Regions from separate parts of the Micromonospora sp. NPDC049836 genome, predicted to be linked through region 2. Evidence: riboswitches for the same ligand, from Rfam matches in the RefSeq annotation. Region 2 holds a riboswitch; the other holds the start of a gene.
The links. A riboswitch is a leader RNA that binds a small molecule or an ion and turns the genes downstream of it on or off. The one in region 2 is predicted to bind cobalamin.
Positions count from the first base shown of each region.

Region 1: it holds a riboswitch for cobalamin, as region 2 does, so the genes downstream of both, ACIBPB_RS02925 (ribonucleoside-diphosphate reductase subunit alpha) here and ACIBPB_RS32800 (magnesium chelatase subunit D family protein) in region 2, are expected to answer to the same signal.

Region 1 covers NZ_JBITLH010000001.1:605,917-625,995, forward strand. Annotated here, with positions in the region: gene ACIBPB_RS02860 (ABC transporter ATP-binding protein) at 1-632, opposite strand, end outside; gene ACIBPB_RS02865 (sensor histidine kinase) at 802-1,959, shown strand; gene ACIBPB_RS02870 (response regulator) at 1,956-2,624, shown strand; gene ACIBPB_RS02875 (ABC transporter ATP-binding protein) at 2,742-3,467, shown strand; gene ACIBPB_RS02880 (ABC transporter permease) at 3,464-4,234, shown strand; gene ACIBPB_RS02885 (sensor histidine kinase) at 4,252-5,577, shown strand; gene ACIBPB_RS02890 (LuxR C-terminal-related transcriptional regulator) at 5,592-6,236, shown strand; gene ACIBPB_RS02895 (alpha/beta hydrolase family protein) at 6,320-7,675, opposite strand; gene ACIBPB_RS02900 (PP2C family protein-serine/threonine phosphatase) at 7,828-9,084, shown strand; gene ACIBPB_RS02905 (STAS domain-containing protein) at 9,085-9,450, opposite strand; gene ACIBPB_RS02910 (ATP-binding protein) at 9,652-10,074, shown strand; gene ACIBPB_RS02915 (MerR family transcriptional regulator) at 10,153-10,473, opposite strand; gene ACIBPB_RS02920 (ribonucleotide-diphosphate reductase subunit beta) at 11,184-12,221, opposite strand; gene ACIBPB_RS02925 (ribonucleoside-diphosphate reductase subunit alpha) at 12,218-14,596, opposite strand; cobalamin riboswitch at 14,722-14,929, opposite strand; gene ACIBPB_RS02930 (DUF2855 family protein) at 15,015-16,082, opposite strand; gene ACIBPB_RS02935 (glycoside hydrolase family 6 protein) at 16,218-17,609, opposite strand; gene ACIBPB_RS02940 (nucleotidyltransferase family protein) at 17,777-18,346, opposite strand; gene ACIBPB_RS02945 (fatty acid desaturase family protein) at 18,365-19,501, opposite strand; gene ACIBPB_RS02950 (hypothetical protein) at 19,501-19,674, opposite strand; gene ACIBPB_RS02955 (hypothetical protein) at 20,064-20,079, opposite strand, start outside.
Region 2 covers NZ_JBITLH010000025.1:14,859-23,943, forward strand. Annotated here, with positions in the region: gene cobA (uroporphyrinogen-III C-methyltransferase) at 1-698, opposite strand, end outside; gene ACIBPB_RS32790 (cobyrinate a,c-diamide synthase) at 712-2,073, opposite strand; gene cobO (cob(I)yrinic acid a,c-diamide adenosyltransferase) at 2,067-2,681, opposite strand; gene ACIBPB_RS32800 (magnesium chelatase subunit D family protein) at 2,681-4,663, opposite strand; cobalamin riboswitch at 4,710-4,854, opposite strand; gene cbiE (precorrin-6y C5,15-methyltransferase (decarboxylating) subunit CbiE) at 4,909-6,117, shown strand; gene ACIBPB_RS32810 (cobalt-precorrin-4/precorrin-4 C(11)-methyltransferase) at 6,114-6,869, shown strand; gene ACIBPB_RS32815 (precorrin-2 C(20)-methyltransferase) at 6,870-8,372, opposite strand; gene ACIBPB_RS32820 (precorrin-8X methylmutase) at 8,369-9,034, opposite strand; gene ACIBPB_RS32825 (sulfite reductase subunit beta) at 9,031-9,085, opposite strand, start outside.

The DNA.
Region 1 (20,079 bases), on a different contig from region 2:
TCGGCGTACGCGGCGGCGGCGGGATCGTGGGTCACCATCACGACGGTCTGCCCCTGGTCGTCGACGAGTGCGCGCAGCAGCCGGAGCACCTGTCGGGACGCCGCGCTGTCCAGCGCCCCGGTCGGCTCGTCGGCGAAGACCACCGCCGGGCGGGTGATCAACGCCCGGGCCACGGCGACGCGCTGCTGCTCGCCGCCGGACAGCTCACTCGGCCGGTGCCCGGCCCGGTCAGCCAACCTCACCGCGTCGAGCGCAGCGGCGACGTCCCGGGCCGGCGGGCGGCGGCCGGCCAGGCGCAGCGGCAACTCGACGTTCTGCGCCGCGGTCAGCGTGGACACCAGGTTGAACGCCTGGAACACGAACCCGATCCGATCGCGGCGTAGCCGGGTCAGCTCGTCCTCACTCAGGTCGTCGAGGCGGGCGCCGTCGATCGTGACGGTCCCCTCGGCCGGGCGGTCCAGCCCCGCCGCGCAGTGCAGCAGGGTGGACTTGCCCGAACCCGAGGGGCCCATCACCGCCGTGAACGTGCCGCTCGCGAAGCCGGTCGTCACGCCGTCGAGCGCCGTCACCCGCCGGGTCCCGGTGCCGTACACCGCGCGTAGCCCGGTCAGGGTCACCGTGTGTGTGGTCATGGCCGCCACGGTGCCCGGTGTGCGGGGTGCCGCGCGTCGTGCCGCCGTGGACACTTTCCGGCCCTCCGCCGGGTGGAGGCGAAGGGCCGGAGTCGCCGGTACGTCGTCCTCCGGGATGACCGCCCGCGGGTGGACGCGTCGGACCCGGCCGGCCGATACCGTCGTGCGGGTGACCGCTCCCCTGCTGACCCGGCGGCTGCGGCCGGTGGACCTGTACATCGTGGACGCCGTGCTCGCCGTGGCGGTCGGCGGGCTGCTCTGCCCGTATGCGGCCCTGGAATCGCCGCTGCACGGTGGCGTACGCGAGCCGCTCTGGGTGTCCGTGCTCGTCGGGATGTCTCTCGGGCTGCCGTTGGCCGTCCGGCGACGGTGGCCGGTCCCCGTCGCCGTCGTGATCAGCGGCAGCACCGCAGCGGCCCTGGTCACCGGCGTGGTCCCCAACTTCGCCGCCGCCGCGCCGGCGGTCGCCGTCGGTCTGTCCTTCTACACGGTGGCCGCGTCGACGGCCACCCGCAGGTCGCTGCTCAGTGCCGCCGGTTGTCTCGCTCTGGTGAGCGTCGCGCTGGCGCTGACCGCTGGTGATCTGTGGACGCGGACCGGTGCCGTCGTCTACGCCGCCGTCATGATCGCGCCTGCCTGGGTGATCGGCTGGTTGGTCCGTGAGCGACGCGCCCTCGCCGCCCTGCAGGGCGAGCATGTGGTCCGGCAAGCCGTCGCCGAGGAGCGGTTACGGGTGGCGAGGGAACTGCACGACGTGGTCGCCCACACCTTGAGCCTCATCGTGGTGAAGGCGGCAGTCGCCAACCACGTCGCCGAGATCGAACCCGGCGAGGCGGGAGCCGCACTGCGGGTGATCGAGGAGACCGGCCGCACCGCGCTGACCGATGTACGCCGGGTGCTCGGCGTACTGCGCGAGGACATCCCGTACGCTCCGACGCCCGGGCTGGACGAGTTGCCCGGGCTCGCCCGGCAGGCGGCGATCGGCGGTGTGGATGTTCGGCTCGACGTACGGCGGGAGGAACCGGCCGGCGCGGTGCCGGAGTCGGTGGGACTGACGGTCTACCGGATCGTGCAGGAGGCGGTGACCAACGTGGTGAAACACGCGGCGCCGGCGGCCTGCCGGGCGACGGTGACCGTCACGCCTCGCGAGGTCAGGGTCGAAGTGACCGACGACGGCCGCCGGCCTGTGCTGTCCGGTGGGCAGGGACACGGGCTGATCGGCATGCGGGAACGGGTGACGTTGCACGGCGGTGAGTTCCACGCCGGGCCACGCTCCGGCGGCGGCTACGCGGTGACGGCCAGTGTGCCCTACCGGGTGGCCGCGTGATCCGGGTGCTGATCGCCGACGACCAGGCGCTGCTGCGCGGCAGCTTCCGGCTGTTGGTGGATTCGACGCCGGGCCTCACCACGGTCGGCGAGGCGGGCACCGGTGTGGAGGCCGTGGCGCTGACCGCCGAGCACCAGCCGGACGTGGTGCTGATGGACGTGCGGATGCCAGAGATGGACGGCATCGAGGCGACCCGGCGGATCTGTGGCGACCCCGCCACGGCCAGCACCCGGGTCGTCATCCTGACCACGTTCGACCTGGATGAATACGTCTACGGGGCACTGCGCGCCGGAGCCAGCGGGTTCCTGCTCAAGGACACCTCGCCGGCGAACCTGCTGGCCGGCATCCGGGTGGTGGCCGCCGGCGAGGGGCTGCTCGCACCGACGGTGACCCGCCGGCTGATCGACGAGTTCGCTCGTCGGCCCGAGCCGGCCCGGCCGCTGCCGCGACGGCTGGAGGGGGTGACCGAGCGGGAACGGGAAGTGCTCATGCTGATCGGCCGGGGCCTGTCCAACGCGGAGTTGGCGGAGCACCTCGGTCTCAGCCTGGCCACCGTGAAGACCCACGTCGGGCGGTTGCTGACCAAGCTGACGGTACGTGACCGGGCACAACTGGTCATCGTCGCTTACGAAACGGGCCTGGTCGGACCGGGCGGCCATCGCTGAGCGGATCACCCTCCCCACGCGGCCCGTGCCGCTCAGGTCTGCTGGGGGAAAACCACCGGGCGGAGCCGGATGGTTGCCGGCTTCTGGCCGCGGCCGGTGTTGCCTAACGTCGATCTTGTGATCGAACTACGGGAGTTGACCAAGAGCTATGGGGGCCGGGTCGCCGTGGACGGGCTGAGCGTCCAGATCCAGCCGGGGGTGGTGACCGGCTTTCTCGGCCCGAACGGGTCCGGCAAGTCGACGACGATGCGAATGATCCTCGGCCTGGACGTCCCGGACCGTGGTGAGGCACTGATCGGCGGGGTGCCGTACGCGAGCCTGAGTTGGCCGTTGAGATCGGTCGGCGCGCTCCTCGACGCCGGGGCGTTCCATCCCGGTCGCAGCGGCCACGCGCACCTGGCCGCACTTGCCGCGAGCAATGACATCCCCCGCTCCCGGGTCGAGCAGGTGCTGCGCGTCGTGGGCCTGTCCGACGCGGCGAAGCGGCGCGCCGGCACGTACTCGCTGGGCATGCGCCAGCGGCTCGGCGTCGCGGTGGCGCTGCTCGGTGACCCGGGCGTCCTCCTGCTCGACGAGCCGGTCAACGGGCTGGACCCGGAGGGCATCCGCTGGATCCGGGACCTGCTGCGCGCGCTGGCCGTCGAGGGGCGGACGGTGCTCGTGTCCAGCCATCTGATCACCGAGATGGCACTGACGGCGGACCGGCTCGTGGTGATCGGCCGGGGCCGGCTGCTGGCCGAGACCACCGTTGCCGAACTCGCTGGCCGGCACGACACCCTGGAGGACGCGTTCTTCCGGCTCACCTCGCAGACCACCGACTACCGCGGAACGGAAGTGACATGAACGGCTACGGATTCCGGCTGGTGGCCCGGATGGAATGGATCAAACTGCGTAGCGTCCGGTCGACGTGGTGGCTGGCGACCGCCACGGTGGTCTCGATGGCGGCGGCAGGGGCCGGGGTGGGACTCGGCTACCGGTCCCACCTGCCGGCCGCTACCGCCGCCCAGATCCTGAACAACAGCCTCAGCGGTGCCATCCTGGCCCAACTGCTCCTGGGCGCGCTCGGCGTCCTGATGGTGACCGGCGAGTACGGCACCGGACAGATTCGGTCGACGTTCGCCGCCGTACCGCGGCGGCGGACCGTCCTGGCGGCGAAGGCAGCGGTGTGCGGTGGCGCAGCTCTCGCCGTCGGCGTGGTGGGAAGCCTCGCCGGCTATCTGGGCGGGCAGTTCGCGATCCGCGGCACCGCCATCCCGGCCGCTTCCCTCGGGGACCTGGCGGTCTTGCGGGCGGTCCTGCTGACCGGCGGGTATCTGGCCGCCACCGCGCTGATCGGGGTGGGTATCGGGGCGGTGGTGCGGCACTCGGGCGCCGCGATCGGCACGCTGTTCGGTCTGATGTTCGTTCCCATGGTCGTGGTCGGGTTGTTCGGCGAGAGCGGCATCGTGGTCGGACGCTTCGTGCCGCTGCTGATGCTGCTCAACTCGGTCGCGGTGACCTCGCCCGTACCCGGGCTGTTCGCCGGGTGGCTCAGCGTGCTGCTGATGGGTGGGTACGCGGCGGTGGCGATCCTGTGCGGCGGCATGCTGCTCCGCTTCCGCGACGCGTGACCGACGACAATGGGCCGATGACCGCGCTGCGCGCTCCGTTCACTACATCGGCCCTGCGCCAGGCCGTGTTCTGCGTGGCCGGTGTGCTCAGCGCAGCCGCGGTCCTGGCCGTACCGGCGCTCCTGCCTGCCCTGGGCGCCCTCATCCTCTGGGCGACCGGCGCCACGTCCCGGGAGCCCGCCCCGGCCGTCGCGCCGCTGTTCCTGGTGCTGTTCCCGCTCACCGTGGCGCTCCTGGTGGTGCTGGCCGCTCCGATCGGGCGCGCGATGGGAGCCGTCCATCGCCGGCTCGCGTCCCGGCTGCTCGACGTGCACGTGGCAGCCCCACCACCGCGACCCTCGCGGCGGGTGGGTGCGCTGGTCGCCGATGGGCCGGGCTGGCGGGCCGTCGGCTACGGCCTGCTCAAGGTGCCACTGGCGATCCCGCAGGGCTACGGCGTGTTCTGCTACCTGTTCGGTCCGGTCAACCTCAGTTACCCGCTGTGGTGGCCGCTGTTCCGCAACCACCCGCCCGGCACGCGCCTCGGGCCGGTGTGGGCACTGACCCCGTTCGGCGCGATCGGCGCGCGGACGTTCGCCGGCACGTTCCTCGTCGCCACGGCCGGTCTCGCCATGTTGCTGGTGGCGCCGTGGGTGATGCGGGCCGGCACGACGGCGGACGCGGCGGCGATTCGGTGGCTGCTGGGCCCGCGCCGACTCGCCGAGCGGGTACGCGAACTCCAGGCCAGCCGAGCCCGGGCCATCGACGACGCGGCCACGATGATGCGCCGGCTGGAACGGGACCTGCACGACGGCGCGCAGATCCGGCTGGCCACGCTGGCGATGAACCTCGGCATGGCGACCGAGAAGCTCGGCGCCGACGGCCCGCCACCCGACCTCGCGCAGGCCCGCGAACTGGTCGCGCTCGCCCACCGCGGCGCGAAGGACGCCCTCGCCGACCTGCGCGACCTGGTACGCGGCATCCACCCGCCGGTCCTCGACAACGGCCTCGGCGACGCGCTGGCAACCCTGGCGACCGGCAGCGCGCTCCCGGTCGCGGTGACCGTCGAGTTGACCGACCGTCCGGCACCGGCCATCGAAACCATCACCTACTTCTGCGCCGCCGAACTGCTCGCGAACGCGGCCAAGCACAGCCGCGCGACCAGGGTCGGGCTTGATGTCCTCGGATCCGGTCGACGCCTGAGGCTGCGGGTCACGGACGACGGCGTCGGCGGGGCGAACCCGGACGGCCCCGGCCTGACCGGCCTGGCCCGTCGGATCGCGGTCGTGGAGGGGCGGATGCGCGTGCACAGCCCGGCCGGCGGTCCGACCCGGGTCGAGATCGAGCTGCCCACACAGGTGTGAACGGAGGCGACGGCATGCGGGTGGTGATCGCGGAGGACGCCGCGATGATGCGCGAAGGACTGGTCCGGCTGCTCACCGACCGCGGCTTCGAGGTGTGCGCGGCGGTGGCCGACGCGGACACCCTGCGCTCCGCGGTCGCCGCCGCCGTGCCGGACGTGGCCGTGGTCGACATCCGGATGCCGCCCACGCACACCGACGAGGGGCTACGCGCCGCGATAGACATCCGTCGCGACTGGCCCGGGGTCGGTGTGCTGTTGTTCTCGCAGTACGTGGAGACCCGCTACGCGACCCGCCTGCTCGCCGACCGGCCCAGCGGCGTCGGTTACCTGCTCAAGGACCGCGTCGCCGACGTCGCCGACTTCGTGGAGGCGCTGACCCGGGTGGCGGCCGGCGGCACCGCGCTGGATCCGGAGGTGGTCGGCCACCTGATGCGGGCCGGGCGGGACAGGGTCGGGCTGGCGTCGCTGACCCCACGGGAGCGTGAGGTGCTCTCGTTGATGGCCGAGGGCCGGTCCAACGCGGGGATAGCGGCGGCTCTCGTCATCACTCCCGGGGTGGTGGAGAAGCACGTGGCGAACATCTTCGCGAAGCTCGGGCTGCCGTCCTCGGACGGCGACAACCGCCGGGTGCTGGCCGTTCTCCGCTATCTCGGCGGGTGATCGCACGCGACCCGGCGCCATCGTCGGGCCTGCTCGCCGGCCGGTAGCCGAAGTGGCTGCCGGCCGGCGGGAACAGTTCACGGTCAGCGGACGAAGGTGACGTCGCGCAGTCGTGGTGACGGACCGTCCAGCACGTGGCCGTTCCGGCCGCGTAGCCACCTGTCGAAGAAGGCGGCGATCAGCGTCTCCTCGATCCGGACGGCGTGGGTCGGCTCGATGTCGCCGATGGTCTCGGCGACGAAGCTGTCGGGAAGGCCGAGCTGCCGGGCGATCTGCGGGAGCAGCGGCACGATGTCCTTGTAGGAGTCCTCGCTCTTCGCGCCGTCGAGCCGCAGGTCGACGTGCCAGCCGGTGCTGTTGTTCCACAGCATCCGCCAGGACGGCGTCTGGTGGTGGTCGGTGCCGGGGTCGCCCATGAACATGAACGGCCGGTCCAGGCCGCGCCGCGCCACCGGCCACAGCTGGAGGGGGTCGGGGATGATCGGCGACTCGATGCTGCCGCCCATGTCGACCGCGGCCCTGATCCGGGAGTCGTCGCTCATGGCCTGCAAGGCGGTCAGCCCGCCGGCGGAGACGCCGAACATGCCCGCCCGGTCGAGATCCAGGGCGCCGGCGATGTCCCTGGGAAGCGGCCGACCCGCCGCGTCCGGGTTCGTGCCCCGGTCGAGTGCCCCCAGCTGATCGAGCACGAAGCGGATGTCCGCGATCCGGGTGTCGAACACCGTGGCCGCCAGTCTCTGGAACTCGTCGGGCTGGTCCGCCCGCCCGAACGCCTCCGGCAGCACGGTGCCGACGACGCGGCCGTCCGGGAACTCCACCTCGGAAGCCTCGTAGGTGTGATCGATGGTCGCCACCACGTATCCGCGGCTGGCCAGGTCCTGCACCAGCGTGGTGCCCCAGGTCCGCGGGTCGCCGGCACCGGCTGAGTACAACACCAGCGGGAACGGCCGCTCGCGTCGCGCCACCGGCGCACCTTGGTGGCCGCTGGTCCGGGTGGCGGCGAAGTCCACCGAGCCCGCCGGTATGCCGTACAGGCTGGCGCCGACGCCGGCGGCGCTGCCGAAGTGGGCCGCCGCTCCGGGCCGCATGTGGGGCGCCCGCGGGAAGCGGCCGACGTCCGTGGCCGGATACCAGAGGCTGACCATCAGCTCACGGTGGACCGGGGTCGCCGACCACGGGTCGGTGCGGGAGCGGTCGATCAGATGCAGGTCGACGGTCCCCACTTGGTAGGGCCCGGTCGGTGCCGGCAGTCGCAACCGAGCGGGCTCGTCGGACCGCTGCTGGGCCTGCGGTGCGACATTGCCAGCGGCGGACGAGGGTGCCGCGGAAGCGACCGTCACACAGCCGACCATCAACGAAGCGAACAGGGCGGTGCCCAATCTTCCGGCCATTGAGCGACTCCTCAGGAAACCAGGGCTGCGCCTGCGGCTGCCCTTCATCGACCTCACGCTATGAGCGCGACCTAGCTCGGCAGAAGGCAGCTTCCACCCACTTTCGTGCCGGGGATAACCCCCGCGGCGTACCTCTTCTCGGCACGGGCACGCGACGTGGGGCGTTCCGCCCGGCCAGTCGGCTCTCGTAGGCTCGGACGGTGCAGAGCAGTCAAGGGCGGATCATGGCGCAGATGTTGGATGCGGCAGAGAACGCCTCGCCGGTCGAGGCGGTCGAGGCGGTCACCCGGGAACTCGGCGTGACGCTCCGGGCACGTGCCGTCGCGTTCTTGATCGCGGACCTCAGCGGCCGGGCGCTGGTCCGGTTGGCCCACGTGCCGTTTGACGGCACGGGTGCGGGACGCCGGGGCGGTGATGAGGTCGCCACGGTGATGCCGTTCGACGGCGGCCCCGCCGAGCAGGCGTTACGCACCCAGCGGGTGCAGGTGATCGCGCAGCCTGGCGCGTGGACGGTGTTGGCGCCGGTGACCGACCGGGGTGAGGCGATCGGCCTGCTCGAGATGATCCTGCCGGACGAGCCGGACCCGCAGGCGCTGGAGGAGATCACCCGCACGGGGCACGTGCTGGCGTTCGTGGTGATCGCCAACCGGCGGTACACCGACCTCTTCGAGTGGGGTCAACGCACCACTCCGTTCACCCTGTCCGGGGAGATCCAGCGCCGCCTGCTGCCCGCCTCGTTCACGTGTGAGGCCAGCGCGTTCACCCTGTCCGGCTGGCTGGAGCCCGCCGCGAGTATCGGCGGGGACACCTTCGACTACAGCCTCGCCCGTGACGTCCTGCACTTCAGCGTCACCGACGCGATGGGCCACGGGGTGGCCAGCGCGCTGACCGCCACCCTGGGCGTGGGCAGCCTGCGCAACAGCCGCCGCCGCGGGGTGGGCCTGGTGGAGCAGGCCGAGGCCGCGAACGCCGATGTGGCCGAACACGCCACCGTGGCCGGCAACTACATCACCGCGGTCCTCGGCCGTCTCGACCTGCGCACCGGCGTCTGCGCGCTGCTCAACGCCGGGCACGTGCCGCCGATGCTGGTACGCGACGGAGACACCCGGACGCTGCCGCTACCGGCCAACTTCCCGCTGGGCATGTTCACCGGCGTCGAACACCGCGCCGGCGAGATCACGCTGCGACCGGGCGACCGTCTGGTGGTGGTCACCGACGGCATGCGGGAGCGCAACGCGGCCACGCTGGATCTACCGACCTTGTTGCGGTCGATCACCGATCTGCATCCGCGCGAGGCTGTCCGGGCGTTGGCCGACGCCGTACTCGAGGTCAGCGGACCGACTCTGGCCGATGACGCCACCCTGTTCATCCTCGACTGGCACGGCGGCCACAGCGAGGACCGGCGGACCAGCGCCGGCGCCGACCAGGGGCGTGCCAGCAGCGCGCTGCCCGGCTGACTACCGGCCCGTCGCGTGGTCCGTGGACGGCACATCGGCTTCGGCCGCCGGCACACTGTCGTAGACCTGGATCACGCGGTCCACCGACGTGACCGTCAGGACGCTGCGCACAGCGGGCTGCACCGCGGCGAGGCACAACCGGCCGCCGACGTCCCGCAACGCCTTGAAGGCCACCACCAGCGCGCCCAGCCCGCTGGAGTCCATGAAGCGCACCCCGGCCAGGTCCATCACCACCTGCCGGTCACCGGCGTCGACCAACCGTTGCAGGTGCTCGCGCAACTGCGGGGAGGTCGCCATGTCCAGTTCGCCGCGCACCTCGACCACGGTGCAACCCCGGCCGGGTCGGACCGACAGCAGCAGATCCACAACATCCTCCCCCACGCCGATGGTCCCGCCTACCCTATTCTGCCGGCAGGTGGACCGCCGTCGGACGGCGTACGTCGAGCCGGCACACTGACCGTTCCACCTCCGCAAACCCCGGGTCGGGCTGATCGCCACCGGAGCATCGCGCCTCCGGATGACGCAGTTCTCCGATGGGTCAGGCACGATCCGGGAAGGAACTACGTAATGCGGGTGAGCATGACCCTGTCACTCCCGGGTCAACCGTCCTCGGTGACCCGCGCCCGCCGTGTACTCACCACCCTGCTGAGCCTCACCGACGCCGCCGAGGACTGCCGTGGCCACCTCGCCGTGCTGATCACCGAGGCGTGCGCCAACGCGGTGCTGCACGGCGATCCCGACAGCGCCGTCGACATCACCATCGACATCGACGGCGACGTCTGCCTACTCGAGGTCGGCAACCGCGGCAGTACCCCCGACGGCGCTGGACTCGACGCCGAACTCCCCGCTCCGCTCACCGTCGGCGGCCGCGGCCTGCCCCTGATCGCCGCGCTCGCCGACACCGCCGCCTTCGTCGCCGGGCCACCGGACCACGTGCTGCTACGCATCACCAAACACCTCACCGGCACCCCACCGCCATCGGACCGATGACCGGCTGCTGGTCGCAGGACGCAGCTGCGGCGCCCGGGCACGACGGCCGGCCGATGAGCGGCGCCTCGGGCCGTCCGGTCAGTCGCGCTGCCCCGTGCCGTACTGCTGGTTCTGGTTCTGCCGCAGGGCTTCCTCGAGTTGGTCTTCGAGGATGATGATCCGGCAGGCGGCTTCCAGGGCGGTGCCCTGGTCGACCATCTCCCGGGCCCGGGCCGCCAGGCGCAGCTGGTAGCGGGAGTAGCGGCGGTGCCCACCGGCGGAGCGGTGCGGGTTGATCAGTTTCGCCTCGTCGAGGCGGCGCAGGAAGTCCTGCGTGGTGTCGAGCATCTCCGCGGCCTGGCCGATCGTGTAGGCCGGGTAGTTCTCATCGCCGAACATGTCATCGGGGTTCTGCCCCATGTCACCTCCACGTCGAGGGCCCCGGCGCTTACGCGCCGGGGCCCAGGGTTACGGGTCAGACACCATCTACCGACGGGAACGTCGGCTTGTCGTATCCGCACGAGCCACAACTGACGGCTTCGGGTGCGGGGATCGCATATGCGTGACCGGAGACCACCTCTCGTTCGATGGGAACTGCGGTGTCCGCCCGGCCTGACATGACGGCCGACGGCGGGCGATCCAAACGGTGTACGGCCCTCCCTTTCCTCTACTACCTGTTTCCCTGGCTGACGTACGGTCCGCCGGAGCTGGGGCCCACGCGACTTCACGGCCCGCACACGTACGGCGAACATCAGCTGGAGCCCTGAAAGAACCTTGGCCCCACCTGCACCCCGGCTCGTATCACGCCGGGTGACCTGCTCCTACTGCTTCTCGGGAGGGACGATGAAGACTGCTCCTCCCGCGCCGCCCGTCGTGACCTCACGGCCGGACGGCCCGTCTGCGTCCTGACGGATCTTTCCTCTCGACTTCAAGAAGAGTATGCCAGACCGCAGAAGATATCTAGCCGTTCCAGCCGAGATTTTCTAGCCGTCGACCATCAGGATGGCTGCGCCCGGGGCCGGCGGCGCCAGCCCACGCAGGAGGCGATCCGCGCCGGACGAGGCCGGGCCACCGGGCCGCCGGCGTCCCCGCACCGGCGGTGACCGGTGGCGGTCCGGCTGCCCCCGGCGTCAGAAGTCGTCGTCGAAGGTGACGCTCCCGCTCACGCCGACCTGGTACGCGGAGACCCGCCGCTCGAAGAAGTTCGACAACTCCTGCACGTCCTGCAGTTCCATGAACGCGAAGGGATTCGTCGAGCCGTAGAGCGGTGCGATGCCGAGTTGGGCGAGCCGGCGGTCCGCCACGTGCTCCAGGTACTGGCGCATGTCCGCCAGGGAGAGCCCGGAGACGCCCTGTTCGAGGAGGTCCGCGGCGAACTGGGCCTCGCACTCGACCGCCTCGGCCAGCATGTCGCGTACCTGGCGGGCCATCTCGTCGTCGAACAGGTCCGGTTCCTCGGCGCGGACGGTGTCCACCACGTCGAACGCGAACGTCATGTGCATCGACTCGTCGCGGAACACCCAGTTGGTGCCGGAGGCGAGGCCGTTGAGCAGCCCTCGGGAGCGCAGGTAGTAGACGTAGGCGAAGGCACCGTAGAAGAAGAGGCCCTCGATGCAGGCGGCGAAGCAGATCAGGTTGAGCAGGAACGCTCGCCGGTCCTCGCGGGTCTTCAGCTCGCGCAGCTCGAAGATCGAGTCGATCCAGCGGAAGCAGAACTCGGCCTTGCGGCGGATGGACGGGATGTTCTCGATGGCGGCGAACGCCGCGTACCGCTCCTTCTCGTCGGGAACGTAGGTGTCCAGCAGGTTGAGGTAGAACTGGACGTGCACGGCCTCCTCGAAGAGCTGCCGGGACAGGTAGAGCCGGCCCTCCGGGGAGTTGACGTGCTGGTAGAGGTTGAGGACGAGGTTGTTGGCCACGATGGTGTCGCCGGTGGCGAAGAATGCGACCAGCCGGGACACCAGGTGCTGCTCCGCCGGGGACAGCCGGGCCAGGTCGGCGAGGTCGGCGTGCAGGTCCACCTCCTCGACGGTCCAGGTGTTCCGGATCGCGTCCTTGAACCGGTCGAAGAAGTGCGGGTAGCGCATCGGGCGCAGGGTCAGGTTCATGCCGGGGTCGAGCAGCAGCTGCCCCGTCGCGGCGGTACGGGTTTCGGGAACGGTGGTCACTGGCACGCCTCGCAGCTCTCGGGGTTCTCCAGGGAGCAGGCCACCGCCTCCTCGTCGCGTACGGCGACGACGGGCTGGATGGCGACGGTGGCCTGCTGGATGCGCGTCGCCGGTCGGGAGCGCAGGTAGTAGGTGGTCTTCAGCCCGGACTGCCAGGCATAGCGGTACATCGAGGAGAGCTTGCCGATGGTCGGCGCGCTCATGAACAGGTTCAGCGACTGCGACTGGTCGACGTACGGGGCCCGCGCGGCGGCCAGGTCGATCAGTGCCCGCTGCGGAAGCTCCCACGCGGTGCGGAACAGTTCCCGCACGTCCGGCGGCAACTCGTCGATCGCCTGCACCGACCCCTCGGCGCGCTTGATCCGTTCCCGGATCTCCGGCGTCCACCGTCCCCGCGCCTTCAACTCGCGGACCAGGTACGTGTTGACCTGGAGGAACTCGCCCGACATGGTCTCCCGCTTGAACAGGTTGGACACCTGCGGCTCGATGCACTCGTAGCAGCCGGCGATCGAGGCGATCGTGGCGGTCGGGGCGATCGCGACCAGCAGCGAGTTGCGCAGGCCGTGCGCGGCGACCGTCGCCCGCAGCGCCGCCCACCGGTCCTGCTGGCTGGGCTCGGCACCCCACAGGTCCGGGTGCAGCTCGCCCCGGGCGGCGCGGGTCTCGGCGTACGCCGGGTGCGGGCCGAAGCGTTCCGCCAGGCCGGCGGAGGTCTCCAGGGCGGTCAGGAAGATCTCCTCCTGGATCCGGGTCGACAGCTCCTTCGCCTCGGCCGAGTCGAACGGCAGCCGCAGCGTGAAGAACACGTCCTGCAGCCCCATCAGGCCGAGCCCGACCGGCCGCCAGCGCGGGTTCGACGCGGCGGCCTGCGCCGCCGGGTAGTAGTTGATGTCGATCACGCGGTCGAGGAACACCACCGCGGTGCGGACCGTGCCGCGCAGCCTCGCCCAGTCGACGCCGTCGGCGGTGACGTGCGCGCCGAGGTTGACCGAGCCGAGGTTGCAGACCGCCGTCTCGGTGTCGTTGTTCACCTCGAGGATCTCGGTGCACAGGTTGGACAGGTGGATGGTGTTGCCCGGCATCCCGGTCTGGTTGGAGAGCCGGTTGGACGCGTCCTTGAAGGTCATCCAGCCGTTGCCGGTCTGCGCCAGGGTCCGCATCATCCGCCCGTACAGGTCCCGGGCCTTGACCGTGCGGACCGCCTTCTTCTCGGCGATCCGGTAGGCCGCGTCGAACTCCTCGCCGTACAGGTCGGGCAGCTCCGGCGCGTCGGACGGGTCGATCAGCGACCAGTCGCCGTCGGCCTCGACCCGGCGCATGAACTCGTCCGGGATCCAGTTGGCCAGGTTCAGGTTGTGGGTACGCCGGGACTCCTCGCCGGTGTTGTCCCGCAGCTCCAGGAACTCCTCGATGTCCGGGTGCCACGGCTCCAGGTAGACGCAGGCCGCGCCCTTGCGCCGGCCGCCCTGGTTGACCGCCGCGACACCGGCGTCGAGGGTCTTCAGGAACGGCACGATGCCGTTGGACCGACCGTTGGTGCCCCTGATCAGCGCGCCCCGGCCGCGCACCCGCGACCAGGCGATCCCGATGCCACCGGAGAACTTCGACAGCTTCGCCACCTGGTGGTACCGCTCGTAGATCGAGTCCAACTCGTCCCGCGGGGAGTCGATCAGGAAACACGACGACAGCTGGGTGTGCCGGGTGCCGGAGTTGAACAGCGTCGGCGAACTCGGCAGGTACGCCAGCGACGACATCAGCTGGTAGAACCCGATCGCCTCGCCCGGCGTGCTGGACAAGCCGCAGGCCACCCGCAGCAGCCAGTACTGGGGCGTCTCCACCACCAGCCGCGACCGCGGGTGCCGCAGCAGGTACCGGTCGGCGACCGTGCGCAGTCCGAAGTACTCGAACCGCAGGTCCCCGCCGGGGTCCACGGCGTCGTCCAGCTTGCGGGCGTTGCGGGCCACGAACGCGGCCGTGTCGTCCCCGATCAGGCCCAACCCGTGGGCGTACCGGATCGACTGGCTGAAGCTGGCCACCCCCTGCCCACGGACCTCCTTGTCCACGTACGCGGCCAGCAACCGCGCCGCCAGCCTGGAATACTGCGGTTCCTCGCCGATCAGCTCCGCGGCCGTCTGGATCGACAACTTGTCCAGCTCGGCGGTCGTCGCGCCGTCGTAGAGGCCGCTGATCGTCTTCGTCGCGATCCGCAGCGGGTCCACCTCGTCCAGGTCCGCGACCCAGCGCTCCACCGCCCGGACGATCTTGTTGACGTCCACCGGCTCGGCGTCACCGTTGCGCTTGCGGACCTGCATCACCTGCCGGCGCTGCTCCGGCTGAGCCGGACCGGCGGGACGATCCTCCCGCACCACAGTCATGACCTCTCCCTCGCGCTGTCTCCGATGGCCTCGGACGCGCGGGAGGACGCCACGGCGCTGCCGGGCAGGGGTCAGCTCCGGTTGCCGGCGTCGGTCGTCCCACGCGACCTTCGACCGCCGCCCACGTACGCGGACGGCGCGCTGGCAGGTCTTCGGACTCGTGGGCGTCGTGCTCGTTCCTACTGGCCGTCGCTTCCCGGGCCTGCTCGGCCCAGTGCTTCATGACGGCGGTCGTTCCCACTCACCGCTGCGGGGCAGTCCCGGTCTCGCACCGGGTTCCCTGTTGCCTCGGCGATCCTGGTTGGATGCCGAACCAGCCACGACAGGCACTATATATGGGCACTCTCTTCGAGCAACACCCCATATGGTGTGTCGGCGTGTCGTGGCGAGCCCTGCGGTCGGCGCTGGTACCGAGCGCTCAGAACTGGACGACGTGGCCCACCCGCGGTGGCGTACGGCCGGCGAGGACGTCGCGCCACGAGTCCCGCAGCGCCGCCGGCCCATTGCCTGGCCGCACATCGAGCCATCCGCTCACCACCTGCGCGAACCGCTGCCAGGCGTCGGTGAACCGCTCGTCGAGGCCGTCGCGGTCCCAGTCCTGTCGGCGTTTGCGCATCTGCACCGGAGCGAAGAAGACCTCCTCGGCCGCGTCGGCGTTCGGAATCTGGTTGGTGAGCCCGACGGCGATGTCCCGGACCAGCCGGTCGCCGAGGTGACCACGGAGGGCGGCCCGGGTCGCCGGCGCACCGGACAGGTCAAGGTAGACGGTGGCGACGTCGTCCAGGCTGTCGACATCGTCGTAGGAGAGAACCTCGTCATAGCAGCCGAGCGATCGGGTGAAGCTGAGGTTGCCGGGCGAGGTGAGCCCGACGAGGCGCGGGGCGCGGCCGTGCAGTTCGTACGCCGCGGCGTACGCCGTCTTGCTCGACGCCGACGACAGCACCAGCGACCGCGCGCCGTAGAAGTCGTTGTCCGCGACCTGGTCGGCCAGCATGAACGAGGTGAAGAAGAGCGGGCGGAACAGGACCAGCAGGTCCTCCTGATCGGCCCGGTAGGCGGGATCGCCGACGGTCGACCGGTACGCGTTGTACGGGGAGGGCAGGTCGGCGCGGTGGGCGCTCGCGTCCCGGAACCCGTACCCGTCCACCCGGTCGGGGCGTACCACGAGGTGGCCGGCGGGCGGGAGGTAACCGTAGACCCGTTGACCGGGCTCTACCCCGGCCACCTTGGACGCGGTCACCTCGGCGAAGCCCCACAGCGGCGGGAGGCCCCACTGCCGGTCCAGCCCGTGCCGTTCGGGTGGGAAGAACTCCCAGTAGCGCATCGAGTCGCCGAGCACCGCGTACGTCACGTTGTTGGCGGTGAGGCCGACGCGGTCGACGCGTAGCAGCGCCTCCCCGTCGGAGATTCCGGGCGTCGCGGCGCCGACGAGCGTGGTGCGTGCGAGATCGTTCCGAGCGACGGCGAACGTCCACGAGTCAGCCATGGTGTGACGCTAGAGAGCCGCGGGAACGGGAACAAGTGCACTGGGAGTGCAAAATCCCACTCGACGCGCCGGACTAGACGGGGACGGCCCGGCGCGGAGAGCGTCCTCCGCGCCGGGCCGGGATATCGGGTGGCGTCAGCCGGCCGCGCAGGTGGCCGTCGCGCCCGACCCGGTGCCGGTGCCCTGGAAGCCGAAGTTGGTCGTCTGCCCGGCGCCGACCTGCCCGTTGTAGCTCACGTTGGTGAACCGGACGGTGCCGCTGGTGCCGCTGGCCTGGGCGTTCCAGACGCCGGTGATCGCGGCGCCGCCGGGCAGCGTCATGGTCACGGTCCAGCCGTTGATGCTCGCGGAGCCGGCGGTGACGTTCACGCTCGCGGTGAAGCCGCCGGACCACTGGTTGACCGCCACCGACGCGGAGCAGCCGTTACCGGTCGGCGGCGGCGTGGTGGGGGGAGCCGTGGTCGGCGGCGCGGTGGTCGGCGGGGCCGTGGTCGGCGGCGCGGTCGTCGGCGCCGCGGTGGTCGGCGGCGCGGTGGTGGGCGGGTTGGGCGCGCCGTTGGCCAGGCTGTAGGCCAGGTCCGGCTGGAACGAACCGGCCGTGTAACGGCAGCCGTCCGCCTCCCCCGGCGGCTTCACCCAGAGGTACGCGTCGATGTTGCCGTCACCGGTGTTCGTCGTCGGGTACTGCCCGATGCGCCGGTCGGTGTTGTCGTCGGCGCACCAGTCACCGCTGGCACCCCCGTTGCGGCTGGTGTCGATGACCTGGCGCTTGCCCTGGATGCCCATGCCGTTGAGGGCGGAGATGACCGCCCGGCCGAAGTTCGCCTCGCTGGAGGTGGAGTTGAAGTTCGACACGTTGGTGAAGAAGCCGTCGGCGTACTGCACGCCGGCCGCCCGGAGCCGGTTGGCCGTGTCACTCGCGCTGTTCCAGGTGGAGTGGCCACCGTCGAGGTACACCTTGGCGTTGGGGTTGGCCGACTTGATGGTCTGGGTCGCCGTCGAGAGCGCCTGGTTGCGCGCGTTGAGCTCGTTGCCGCTCAGGCACGTCTGCAGGGCGAGCGAGTCGGTTTCCAGGATGATGATGACCGTCTGGTTGCCCAGTCCCCGGGCGAAGTTGGACACCCAGGTCTGGTACTGGTTGAGGTCCGGCGCCCCACCCGCGCTGGCCCCGCCGCAGTCCCGGTTCGTGATCTCGTAGACCGACAGCACCGGGATCTGCTGCGCCGAGTTGGCGGCGCCGACGAACCCGGAGACCTCGGACTGCACGGTCGACGGGTTGAAGTTGGCGAACCAGCGGGCCTGCGGCTGACTTGCGATCTTGTCGCGGATCGCGGCGGCCCGGTAGTCGCCGGAGTTGGCGGCGACCCAGCGCACGACGGCCGAGTTCGGGTCCCGGTAGAGCGATCCGGACAGCGTGCCGGCGGAGGCGCTGCCGACGGCGAGACAGACGCCGACGACGGTGGCGCCCGCGACGGCCGCCACGCTGGCTGCCACCGGTCTGCGGCGGAGCGGGGAGAGGGTAGCCACGACGTGTTGCCTCCTGATCACATAGAAGTTTCTAAGTTTGTGGGAGCGTTCCCATGAAGGTAGCGGAGGCGCGCGCCGCTGCCAAGATGTCGAGACTCATCGTTGCGACCGCGGACGCGTTGCCGGGTCGAGGTTCGGGCGGCGCGACGGACCGCGCGAACGCCGGCTCAGGTCACCACGCGGACGCCCGGCCAGCGTTCGGCCGGGCGGTGGCGGGCCAGTCGTCGCCGGGAGACCTCCGGGCTGACCCGGGTCGGGTTGCGCCGCCACACCCCGTCGAGCAGGTCGTCCAGGCCGTGCGGCGCGCACACCCCGATCCGGTCGTGTGCGTCGAGACGGACGGCCACGGCAGTGGCGTACTCGGGCCAGGTGGCGACCGCCTCGGCGATGCCGCGCAGTGGGGCCACCGGGTCACCGCCGAACTTCGCGGGATACCAAGCGTGCACGGCCGCCTGGTTCTTCGCCTCCCACGGCGGCTCCGGCCAGGCCGCCACCAGTCGCGCGGTGGCCCGCTCGTCGTGATCGCGGCTCAGGTCCGCCGGATCGAAGAAGACGACATCGACATCCCGCACCGACGACGGGTCGAAGCCGTCGCCGTACCGCTTCCCCCAGACCAGATCGCGGACCACGCCCGCGCCGATCCAGGCGTCCGGCAGGCCGGAGTCCCGAACGACGCCCAGCGCCCGGACCAGCCACGGGCTGCGCTCGATCAGGCCCCGCAGGTCCTCTTCCCGCATCGGTTCCCCTCGTGGCCGCTACCCGGGCCGGTCGGCGGTGCCGAGGACCCCGACGTCGTTCAGGTGGCGCAGTCCCTCGGCCCAGGAGCGGCCCAGCGAGGTTTCGCGATAGTCGATGTCGTGCTCGGCGCAGAACCGCCGGATCAACGGGCGGGCGCGACGCAGATTGGGACACGGCATGCTCGGGAACAGGTGGTGTTCGATCTGGTAGTTCAGGCCGCCGAGCGCGCTGTCGAGCAAGCGCCCACCCCGGACGTTGCGGGAGGTGACGACCTGCCGCCGCAGGTAGTCGAGGTTGTCGTCGGCGCCGAGGATGGGCATGCCCTTGTGGTTCGGGGCGAAGGAGCAGCCGAGGTAGAGGCCGAGCAGTCCCTGGTTGACGAGGACGAACGCCACCGCCTGCGCCGGGCTCAGGACCAGGAACACGGCAGTGACGTAGCCGCCCAGGTGCAGGGCCAGCAGTCCGGCCTCGACCGGCCGCCGGGCGATCCGGCGTGGGCCGAGGACCGCCTTCACGCTGGCGGCGTGCAGGTGCAGGCCCTCGAGCAGGAGCATCGGGAAGAACAGATAAGCCTGGTAGCGGACCAGCAGCGCAGCGGGGCCACGCCGCCGGCGGGCCTGCTCGGCGGTGAAGGACAGCGGCGCCAGGGTGATGTCCGGGTCCTTGCCCTCGGTGTTCGGGTGGGCGTGGTGCCGGTTGTGCTTGTCCACCCACCAGCCGTAGCTGATCCCGGTCAGGAGGTTGCCGTGCGCCATGCCGATCAGGTCGTTCGCCCGACGCGACCGGGCTATCTGCCGGTGCCCGGCGTCGTGGCCGACGAACCCGGCCTGCGCGAGGACCACCGCCAGGACCGCCGCGGTGCCGAGCTGCCACCACGATTCACCCAGCCGGACGAAGAGGACGCACAGCCCGGCGAAGGAACCGACGACGAGGCCGATCCGCACCGCGTAGTAGCCTCGCCGCCGCCCGAGTAGACCCGCCGCCCGGACCAGCCGGGACAGCTCCGCGTAGTCGCTGCCCCGCTGCCCGGCGGCCCCGAGACCGGCATCGCTCAGGTCGGGGCTCCGGTACGGCGGATCGGGCTCGGCGACACCGGGGCTGGGCGCCGTGGTGGGACCTGCGCTGCTGGCGAGCGGTTCGAGCGGATCGCCCATCACGTGGCCGGCGCGTCGACGAGGTCGGCCGGGTCGAGCCGCAGGATGGCGAGCAGGCCGACGTGCTCCGTGGTGTCCACCCGCTCCGGCAGCTCGCGCTCGACCCAGTCGGCCCTGACCTGCTGCCCGCGTTGGCGAAGGATGCTGACGATCCGCTGTCTGGCGATCTCCATCGGGTGCTCCCTTGTGAAACCGTCCGGAAGCATCGGGCTCACGGGCGGCCGTGCCGGTTGGATCGCACCACCATCGGGACGCACGGCGGCTCTGAGCGGGTCGCGGTCGATGGATCCGGCGGTCGCGACGTGGTCGGCGATCCGCCAGCATGACCAGCGGGCTGTTACGGCGGGAGTGACGTCGCGCAGCACCCGGGCAGGCTGGTGGCGGCGGCGCCTGGCGGGCGCCGGGAAACGGGTGACCCGCTCACCGTACGCCTCGCCGCGCGGATCCGCACCGGGCCGGGCCACCGTGCGCGCGGGCTCGGCCGATCGACGCCCCGTCAGGGTGACCGGACGCCGCCGCGCCCGCCGGGTCACCCCCGGCGGCGACGCCCGGCCCCGCGCTGTCAGCTCTGCTGCCCC
Region 2 (9,085 bases):
GGCGGTACGTGGCCGGAGATGACGGTGAAGCCTTGCACGAGTCCGCGGTGGGTGACCGGGATGCCGGCCAGCTCCGGGGCCGCGATGCTGGAGGTCACGCCGGGTATCACGGTGGTGGGGACGCCGGCTTCGGCGCACGCGGTGACTTCCTCGAAGCCGCGGCCGAAGACGTACGAGTCGCCGCCCTTGAACCGCACAACGTGCCGTCCGGCGCGGGCGTGCTCGACGAGCAGCGCGTTGATCTGTTCCTGGCTCGTGCTCCGCCCGTACGGGATCTTGGTGACGTCGATGATCTCGGCGTCCGGGCGCGCCCACTTCAGGGCCTCCCACGGGGCGAGCCGGTCGGTGAGGATCACGTCGGCCTGCTTGACGGCCGCGCGTCCGGCGACGGTGACCAGCCCTGGATCGCCCGGGCCGGCGCCGACCAGCGTGACGTGTCCGGCCGTTCGGACCGCTGCCGGTGCCCCGGCCTCCGAGGGTGCGACGGTACGCAGCACGACGTCGAACCGGCTCTCGTCGACCGGGGTGGTGACCCAGGTCAGGCGCCCGCGGAGGGCGAGGTCCTCCAGCGCGGCGCACACGGCCGGCGCGGCGACGGTGACCAGGGCACGCTTGTGCAGCAGCGCACTGACCGTGACGGCGGCGGGTGCGCTCCCGTCGAGGACGAGCACGCTACGGCCGGTGAGGTTCAGCTGCATGTGACGGTGATTCCTAACGTGCTGAGGAGACAGCCGTCCGGTGTACGGCCTCGGTGAACGACTGGGCCAGATGCGGTTGCCCAGCCCAATGCACGTGCAGATAGGACGCGCTGAGGCTGGGGGAGGCGAATCCGGCATTGCGGCCCTCGATGCGCCAGGCGGGGTGCTCGCCGTGACCGGGTGTGACGGTGGTGCGGTGGAATTCGTGGCCGGTGGCAGCGGTTCCCCGCTCGCCGAGCAGCTGGTCCGAGCCGAGTGCGGCACGGTGGTACGCGAGGGTGAGGCGCGGCGTCATGACGGCTTCGGCGTCGAGCGCCCCGACCATGGGATGGCCGTCGACGGAGCGGCACAGATACAGCAGGCCGGCGCACTCGGCGACGGTGGGGACGCCGTCGAGGACGGCCTGGCGCAGTTCGTGGCGCAGCGTCGTGTTGGCGCTCAGCGTGGACGCGTGTACCTCGGGGAACCCCCCACCGAGGTATAGCCCGCATGTCCCGGCGGGAAGCCGCTGGTCGCGGGCCGGGTCGAACGGGACGACGGTGCAGCCCGCCGCCTGCAGCAGCTCGGTCGTCTCGGCGTACCGGAAGGTGAAGGCACGCCCGGCCGCGACCGCAACCACCGGTGATCCGGCGCCCGGCCGCCGGACGTGCGCGGCGGGGTCCCATGGCTGGGCGTCCAGATCGGGTGCGGTGCGTGCCACCTGCAGCACCGCATCGAGGTCCACGTGGCGGGCGATCTGCTCGGCCAGCACGTCCAGGGCGGCGGCGGCCTCCTCACGTTCGGCTGCCGGCACGAGCCCGAGGTGGCGCGACGGGGCGCTGACACCCTGGTCGCGGTGCAGGATCCCGAGCACCGGTACGCCGGTGGATTCCACCGCCCGGGCCGCCTCGGCGGCGTGGCGGGCGGACCCGGCCTTGTTGAGCACGACACCCGCGACGGTGACGCCGGCCTCGAACGTGCCCATTCCGTGCACGACGGCCCCGACGCTGCGCGAGGTGTGCGAGACGTCCACGACCAGCAGGATCGGGGTGGCGGTCAGGGCCGCGAGGTGCGCGGTGGAGGCGAAACCGTCGCCGCCGATGCGGCCGTCGAACAGGCCCATGACCCCTTCGACGATGGCGATGTCCGCGTCGCGTGCGCCGTGCAGCAGCAGCGGGATCACGAGTGAGGGGTCGGTCAGGTGCGGGTCGAGGTTGCGGCCGGGGCGTCCGGTGGCCAGCGCGTGGTAGCCGGGGTCGATGTAGTCGGGCCCCACCTTGTGCCCCGACACGGTGTGCCTGCGCGCGGCCAGCGCGGCCATGAGCCCGGTCGCGACCGTGGTCTTGCCGTGGCCGGAGGCCGGCGCCGCGACGATCAGCCGCGGAAGGCTCACCATTCGATGCCTCGTTGGCCCTTCTGGCCGACGTCCATCGGGTGCTTGACGTGCTGCATCTCGGTCACCAGATCGGCTGCCTCGATCAGCCGGGGGTCGGCCCGGCGCCCGGTGACGATCACGTGCTGACGGCCGGGACGGTGGACCAGTGTCTCCACGACGTCGCCGACGTCGACCCAGCCCCACTGCATCGGATAGGTGAACTCGTCCAGGATATAGAGCTGGTGCCGTTCCGCCTGGATACGGCGCTTCACCTCCGCCCAGCCCTCGGCGGCGTCCGCGGCGTGGTCCGCCTCGGTGCCGCTCTTACGGCTCCAGGACCATCCGGAGCCCATTTTGTGCCACTCGACTGGCCCGCCTTCGCCGGTCTGCTCGTGCAGCAGCCCGAGCCTCTCCAGGACGGTCTGTTCCCCGATGCGCCACTTGGCCGACTTCACGAACTGGAACACCCCGATGTCCCAGCCCTGGTTCCAGGCGCGCATCGCCATGCCGAAGGCGGCGGTCGACTTGCCCTTGCCGTTTCCGGTGTGGACCATCAGCAGCGGCCGGTTGCGCCGCTGGCGGGTGGTGCTGCCGTCGTCCGGGACGGTGAGCGGCTTACCCTGCGGCATCAGGCCACCCCCGCCCGCGGAGCGGTCGCCGTGCGAACGACCCCGGTGAGCCCGTCGGCGGTCACTTCACCGAGCGGCACGTGCTCGGCCCTCAGATGAGTGGCAAGCCGGGCGGCGAGGCCGAGCCGGAATCGTCCGGTCTCGCAGTCCACGACGACGACCTGGACACCGCTGGTGGCGAGCGCGGCGGCGGCGCGGTGGGCACGACCCAGCGGGTCCGGGCCGGAGGTGGCGCGGCCGTCGGTCACCACGACGAGCAGGGGCCGGCGGGACGGGTCGCGCAGCGCCTCCCGGCGCAGCACCTCGCCACTGCGTTCCAGGCCCTCCGCGAGCGGGGTCCGGCCACCGGCCGGTAGGTCGGCCAGGCGGCGGGAGGCGACGTCGACCGAGCCGGTCGGTGGCAGGACGACCTCGGCGGTGTGCCGGCGGAACGTCACCAGTGCGACCTTGTCCCGGCGGCGGTAGGCGTCCAGCAGCAGCGACAGCACAGCGGTCTTGACCTGCTCCATGCGGCGGCGGGCCGCCATCGAACCGGATGCGTCCACGCACAGCAGCACGAGGTTCGACTCGCGCCCGACGGTCTCGGCCCGGCGCAGGTCGCCGGGCACGAGCGCGAGGCCGCGACCGCCGGTCAAGCCACCCCGGGAATGCTGATGCGGCGCCGCCGCGGTGATGGTGCCCGGCAGGTGCAGCCGGCCGTCGCCGGACGTGCGCCGCCGCTGCCCGGCGACACGGCCCTGCGGTGTTCGTGCCCGGGACCGCCGGCCGGCCTGACCGTCGCCGGTTCCTTTCACGATCAGCAAGCGGGCACGTGCGGGCTCGCCCGCGGATGCCATCGATGTGGCGGCCTGCCGTTCGGGCTCCGGTACGGGCGGGCTCTCGCCGGGAGAGCCGGGCACGTCCCCGGCCGATCTGTCGTGCCCGGTGTCGTCGGGCAGACCGCCGCCGGGACGGTCGGGTCCGGGGTCGGGGTCGTTGTGGCCGAGTAGGTCGTCCAGGCGGTCCTGGTCCAGGCCGGGCTCGTCGAAGGGGTTGCGGCGGCGGCGGTGCGGCAGCGCGAGACGGGCGGCGATGCGGATGTCCTCGAGTGTCACTCGCGTACGTCCCCGCCAGGCCGCGTGCGCCGCGGCGGCGCGAGCGGTGACGAGGTCCGCACGCAGGCCGTCCACGTCGAACGCGGCGCACAGCTCGGCGATCCTGGTCAGCGTCTCGTCGTCGAGCACGACACCGGCCAGCGAGCGCCGGGCGGCGGCCAGCCGGGTGCGCAGGGCTTCCTGCTCGCCGGCCCAGCGTGTGGCGAAGCCCTCCGGGTCGGCGTCGAATGCGAGCCGGCGGCGGACCGCCTGCACCCGCAGGACGGGGTCACGCGGGGCGGCGACCTCGACCGTCAGGCCGAACCGGTCGAGCAGCTGCGGGCGCAGTTCGCCCTCCTCCGGGTTCATCGTGCCGATCAACACGAACCGGGAGGCATGCTCGACCGAGACACCGTCGCGTTCGACGCTGACCCGGCCGGTCGCCGCGGCGTCGAGCAGCAGGTCGACCAGGTGGTCCGGCAGCAGGTTGACCTCGTCGACGTACAGCAGGCCACGATGGGCCCGGGCCAGCAGGCCAGGCTCGAACGCGACGACGCCGTCTCGCAGCGCGGCATCGAGCTTCAGCGATCCGGTCACCCGGTCGTCGCCGGCTCCGACGGGTAGTTCGACGAGGCGTACCGGCCGTTCGACGACGGGCGTGGACACGTCGAACGGCCCGTCGGGGCAGACCGCCGAGGGATCGTCCGGGTCGATGGAGAACCGGTCGCCCGCATAGACCCGTACCGCCGGGAGCACCTCGGCGAGGCCGCGCACGGTAGTGGTCTTGGCAGTGCCCTTCTCCCCGCGGATCAGGACACCGCCGATGAGCGGATCGATCGCGACCAGGGTGAGGGCGAGAGTCATGTCGTCGGCGCCGACGACGGCACAAAAGGGGTACTGCGCTGGCATGTAGGGCTCCCGCTCGATCTGCCATGGCGGTCCAAGACGCGGCATGCGCCGTGGATCGGATCGAGGCCGGTCTTCGGACTTCCCAGGTCAATGCCTGGATCACCGCAGCGGGCCCTGTGCCGGATTCTCACCGGCTTCCCAGATTCTCCCCGTGACCACGGTCGTGGGGCACCTCGAACCTGTGCATCACCATAGACGCCCCGGTGGCCGGGGCAAGGGCCGGTGGGCGGCTAGGGTGCATCTCCATGGAGGAGCGGGTGACCGTGGTGGGGATCGGGGCTGACGGGTGGGTGGGTCTGCCGGAGCCGTCCCGGGCGCTGGTGCGGGCGGCCGCGACGCTGCTCGGCGGGCGGCGGCACCTCGAGGCGGTGCCGCCCGTCGACGGCCAGCAGCGCGTGGCGTGGCCGTCGCCGCTGCGGGACAATTTGCCAGGTGTGCTCGCCTCCGCGCGAGGGCCGGTTGTCGTGCTGGCCTCCGGCGACCCGCTCGTGTCGGGTATCGGCACGACGCTGCTGGACGTCCTGGGCCCGGAGCGCGTGACGATCGTGCCCGGGGTCTCCTCGGTAGCCCTCGCCCGAGCACGTCTCGGATGGCCGGCTGAGTCCGTCACCACGGTCAGCCTGGTCGGCCGGGACCTACGGCTGATCGTGCCTGCGCTCTCGGCCGGGCGCCGGCTGCTCGTGCTGTCCAGCGACGAGACGACACCCGCGGCCGTGGCCGCGGTGCTGACCGGGCTCGGTTGGGGGCAGTCCAGGCTGGTCGTGCTCGGTGACCTCGGTGCCGCCGGTGAGTCGTGTACCGCGACCACCGCGGCCGGGTGGGACCTGAACGACGTGCCGCGGTTGAGCGTTCTCGCCGTCGAAGTTCGCGGTGCCGGTCCGGGCTGGGCCTCGGGCGGCGTGTTGCCCGACGACGCGTTCGAGCACGCCGGGCAGATCACCAAACGTGACTTGCGGGCCAGTGCCCTGGCCCGGCTCGCGCCCGCGCCCGGTCAGCTGCTGTGGGACGTCGGCGCCGGCAGCGGCTCGATCGGTGTGGAGTGGATGCGGGCCTGGCCGACGGCACGGACGATCGCGGTGGAGCCCCGCTCCGACCGGGCCGCGCTGGTGCACCGCAACGCCGCTGCCCTCGGCGTGCCGGGTCTGCGTCTGGTCGAGGGTTCGGCGCCCGGGGCCCTGTCCGGCCTGGACCGTCCCGACGCGGTGTTCGTCGGCGGCGGGGCCACCGTCCCCGGCGTGCTGGACACCTGCTGGGATGCGCTCGGCGCAGGTGGACGGCTCGTCGTGCACGGTGTCACCGCCGAGACCGAGGCGGTGCTGCTGGAGCAGCACAGCCGGCGCGGCGGTGAACTCGTCCGCCTGCACGTCGAACGCGCCGAACCGCTCGGCGGCTTCACCGGCTGGACGCCCGCGCGGGCAGTCAGCCAGTGGTCCATCGTCAAGGGAGATTCATGACCGTCCATTTCGTCGGGGCCGGGCCCGGCGCCGCCGACCTGCTCACCCTCCGCGCGGTACGCCTGCTCGAGTCCGCCGACGTGTGCCTGTACCCGGGCACGTACCTCGACGCCGAGGTGCTGGAGCACTGCCGTGACGACGCCCGGCTGATCGACACCCAGCACCTCGACCTGGACCAGATCACCACGCACCTGGTCCAGGCACACGCCGACGGGTCCGAGGTCGTACGGCTGTGCTCCGGTGACCCGTCGCTGTACTCGGCGGTGCACGAGCAGGCACGCCGGCTCGACGCCGCCCGGGTCCCGTGGGACGTCACGCCCGGCGTGCCGGCCTATGCGGCTGCTGCCGCCGCCGTCGGCGCCGAGCTGACCGTCCCGGAGCTGGCCCAGTCGGTCGTGCTCACCCGCGCGCAGGCCCGGTCCACGGTCATGCCGTCGGGAGAGAAGCTCGCCGCGTTCGCCGCGACCGGCGCGACGCTCGCCCTGCACCTGGCGGTCACGCGTACCCGCGAGCTGGCCGCCGAACTGGCCGGCTACTACGGCCACGACTGCCCCATAGTCGTGGTGCACCGGGTGTCGCAGCCGCAGGAGCTCATCCTGCGCGGCACGCTGGCCGACATCGGCGGCCGGGTCGAGCAGGCCGGTCTGCGACAGGCAGCGGTCATCCTGGTCGGCCCGGCGCTGGCCGGGGACGTCCGTGGCGGCGAGTCGTTCCTCTACTCGGCCGGTCGCGAGCGCCGCGTGCGCGGCTGATCAGGGCACGAAGCGCGGGCTCCAGACACGTCCGGCCGCGGTGACTCGCGTCGCCGAGGCGCCGATGATCAACAGGCATTTCATGTCGATGCTGCCAGGGTCCAGTTCGCCGAGCGAGGTGACGGTGAGGCTCTCCCCGGCCCGGCCGATGTCGCGGCCCACGACCACGACCGTCCGGGGGGACTTGTGCTCCAGCAGCACGGCCCGGGCCTGCGCGACCTGTTCGGTGCGTGAGCGTGAGCGCGGGTTGTAGAGGGCCAGCACCAAATCCGCCTCGGCGACAGCGCGCAGCCGCTTGACCACGACCTCCCACGGCTTGAGCCGGTCCGACAGGCTCATCACCGCGAAATCGGCCCCGATCGGCGCGCCCGCGCGCGCCGCGACCGCCTGGACGGCGGAGATCCCGGGTACGACACGGATGGCGACGCCGGCGTAGCGGGGGTCCTCCGCGGCCTCGAACACCGCCGACGCCATGCCGAAGACGCCCGCGTCACCGCCGGAGACGACCGCGACGCGCTCACCGGCGAGCGCCAGTTCGAGCGCCTGCCGGGCCCGCTCGAGCTCGACCGTGTTGCCGGAGGCGTGGCGGACGAGTCCGGGGCGCTGCGCGACGCGCTGGACGTACGGGCCGTAGCCGACGACGTGGCCGACCTCGGCGAGCACCTGCGACGCCTCGGGGGAGAGCCACCGATCGGGACCGGGGCCGAGGCCCACGACGACGACCTCGGCGCCGGGATAAGGTTCGGTGACCCTGGTGGCCGGGAGGTCGTAACGGGCCACTCCGGGTCGGGTGTCGCCGGGGACCAGCACGATCGAGAAGTACGGCACCGTGGCGGGGTCCACGTCGGCGACAGGCAGTACCCGCTCGGCGGTCATCGACGCCCGTTCGACGTACCAGGAGCCCTCGACGCGCCCGGCCTGCTCGAGCGCCGAGCGGACCTTGGTGAACGTCCGGCCCAGCTTCATGATCACCGCGCCGTCGGTGTCGGCGAGACGCCGGGCCAGCTCGGGCTCGGGCAACGTTCCCGGCAGCACGGTCAGCACGTCGGTCTGCCGGACCAGCGGCAGGGCGGTGGTGGCGGTGGCGGCGGCGAAGGCGGGCACACCGGCGACGACCTGCGTGTCGAACTCGCCGGCGAGCCGGTCGTGCAGGTACATGAACGAGCCGTAGAGCATCGGGTCGCCTTCGGCCAGCACGACCACGTCGCGGCCCGCACGAAGGTGGGCCCGCAGCCGCTCGGCGGCTTCGGCGTAGAAGTCGGCCATCGCCCCGGCGTACCCGCCCGGGTGCTCGGTGCTCTGGGTCGTCACCGGATAGACCAGCGCCTCCTCGATCACGTCGTCCGGGAACAGCCCGGCAGCGATGCGGCGCGCGTTGGACTGTTTGCCGACACCCTGGTGGTAGGCGATGACCTGGGCCGCGCCGATCAGCCGGGCGGCTTTGAGCGTGATCAGTTCGGGATCACCCGGGCCGACCCCGACGCCGGACAGCCGCCCGGTCACTCCGCCTCCCGGGCGAGGGCGTTGAGCGCGGAGGCAGCCATCGCCGAGCCGCCCCGGCGCCCGGTCACCACGAGATAGGGCACGTCGAGGCCGGGGGCGTCGGTGGCGAGGTCGATGAGCGCCTGCTTGGACTCGGCGGCGCCGATGAATCCGACCGGCGTACCGATGATCGCAGCTGGTCGTGGCGCGCCGTCGCGCAGCATCTCCAGCAGGTGGAACAGGGCCGTGGGGGCGTTGCCGAAGGCGACGACCGCGCCGGCGAGGTGGTCGGTCCACAGCGACACCGCCGCCGCCGACCGGGTCGTTGCCCACCGGTGGGCAAGCGCCGGGACCTCGGGTTCGTGCAGAAAGCAGCGGACCTCGTTGTCACGGGGCAGGCGGGCGTGGGTGATGCCGGCGGCGACCATGTGCGCGTCGGTCAGGATCGGCGCCCCCGCCTCCAGCGCCCCGCGGGCGGCGGCCACCAGGCCGGGGTGGATCACCAGGTTGCGGGTGAGGTCGGTCTGGCCGCATGCGTGGATCATCCGCACCGCGACCTTCTCGGCGTCGGCCGGCACACCTGAGAGATCGGCCTCGGCACGGATGGTGGCGAACGAGGCGTCGTAGATCGCCGCGCCGTCGGTGACGTAGTCGTAGCGGCGTGCCGGTGTGGTGAGGCTCATGCGTTCTCCAGATCGGGGACGAGCAGGGTGCGGTACGGGGTGAGGACGATC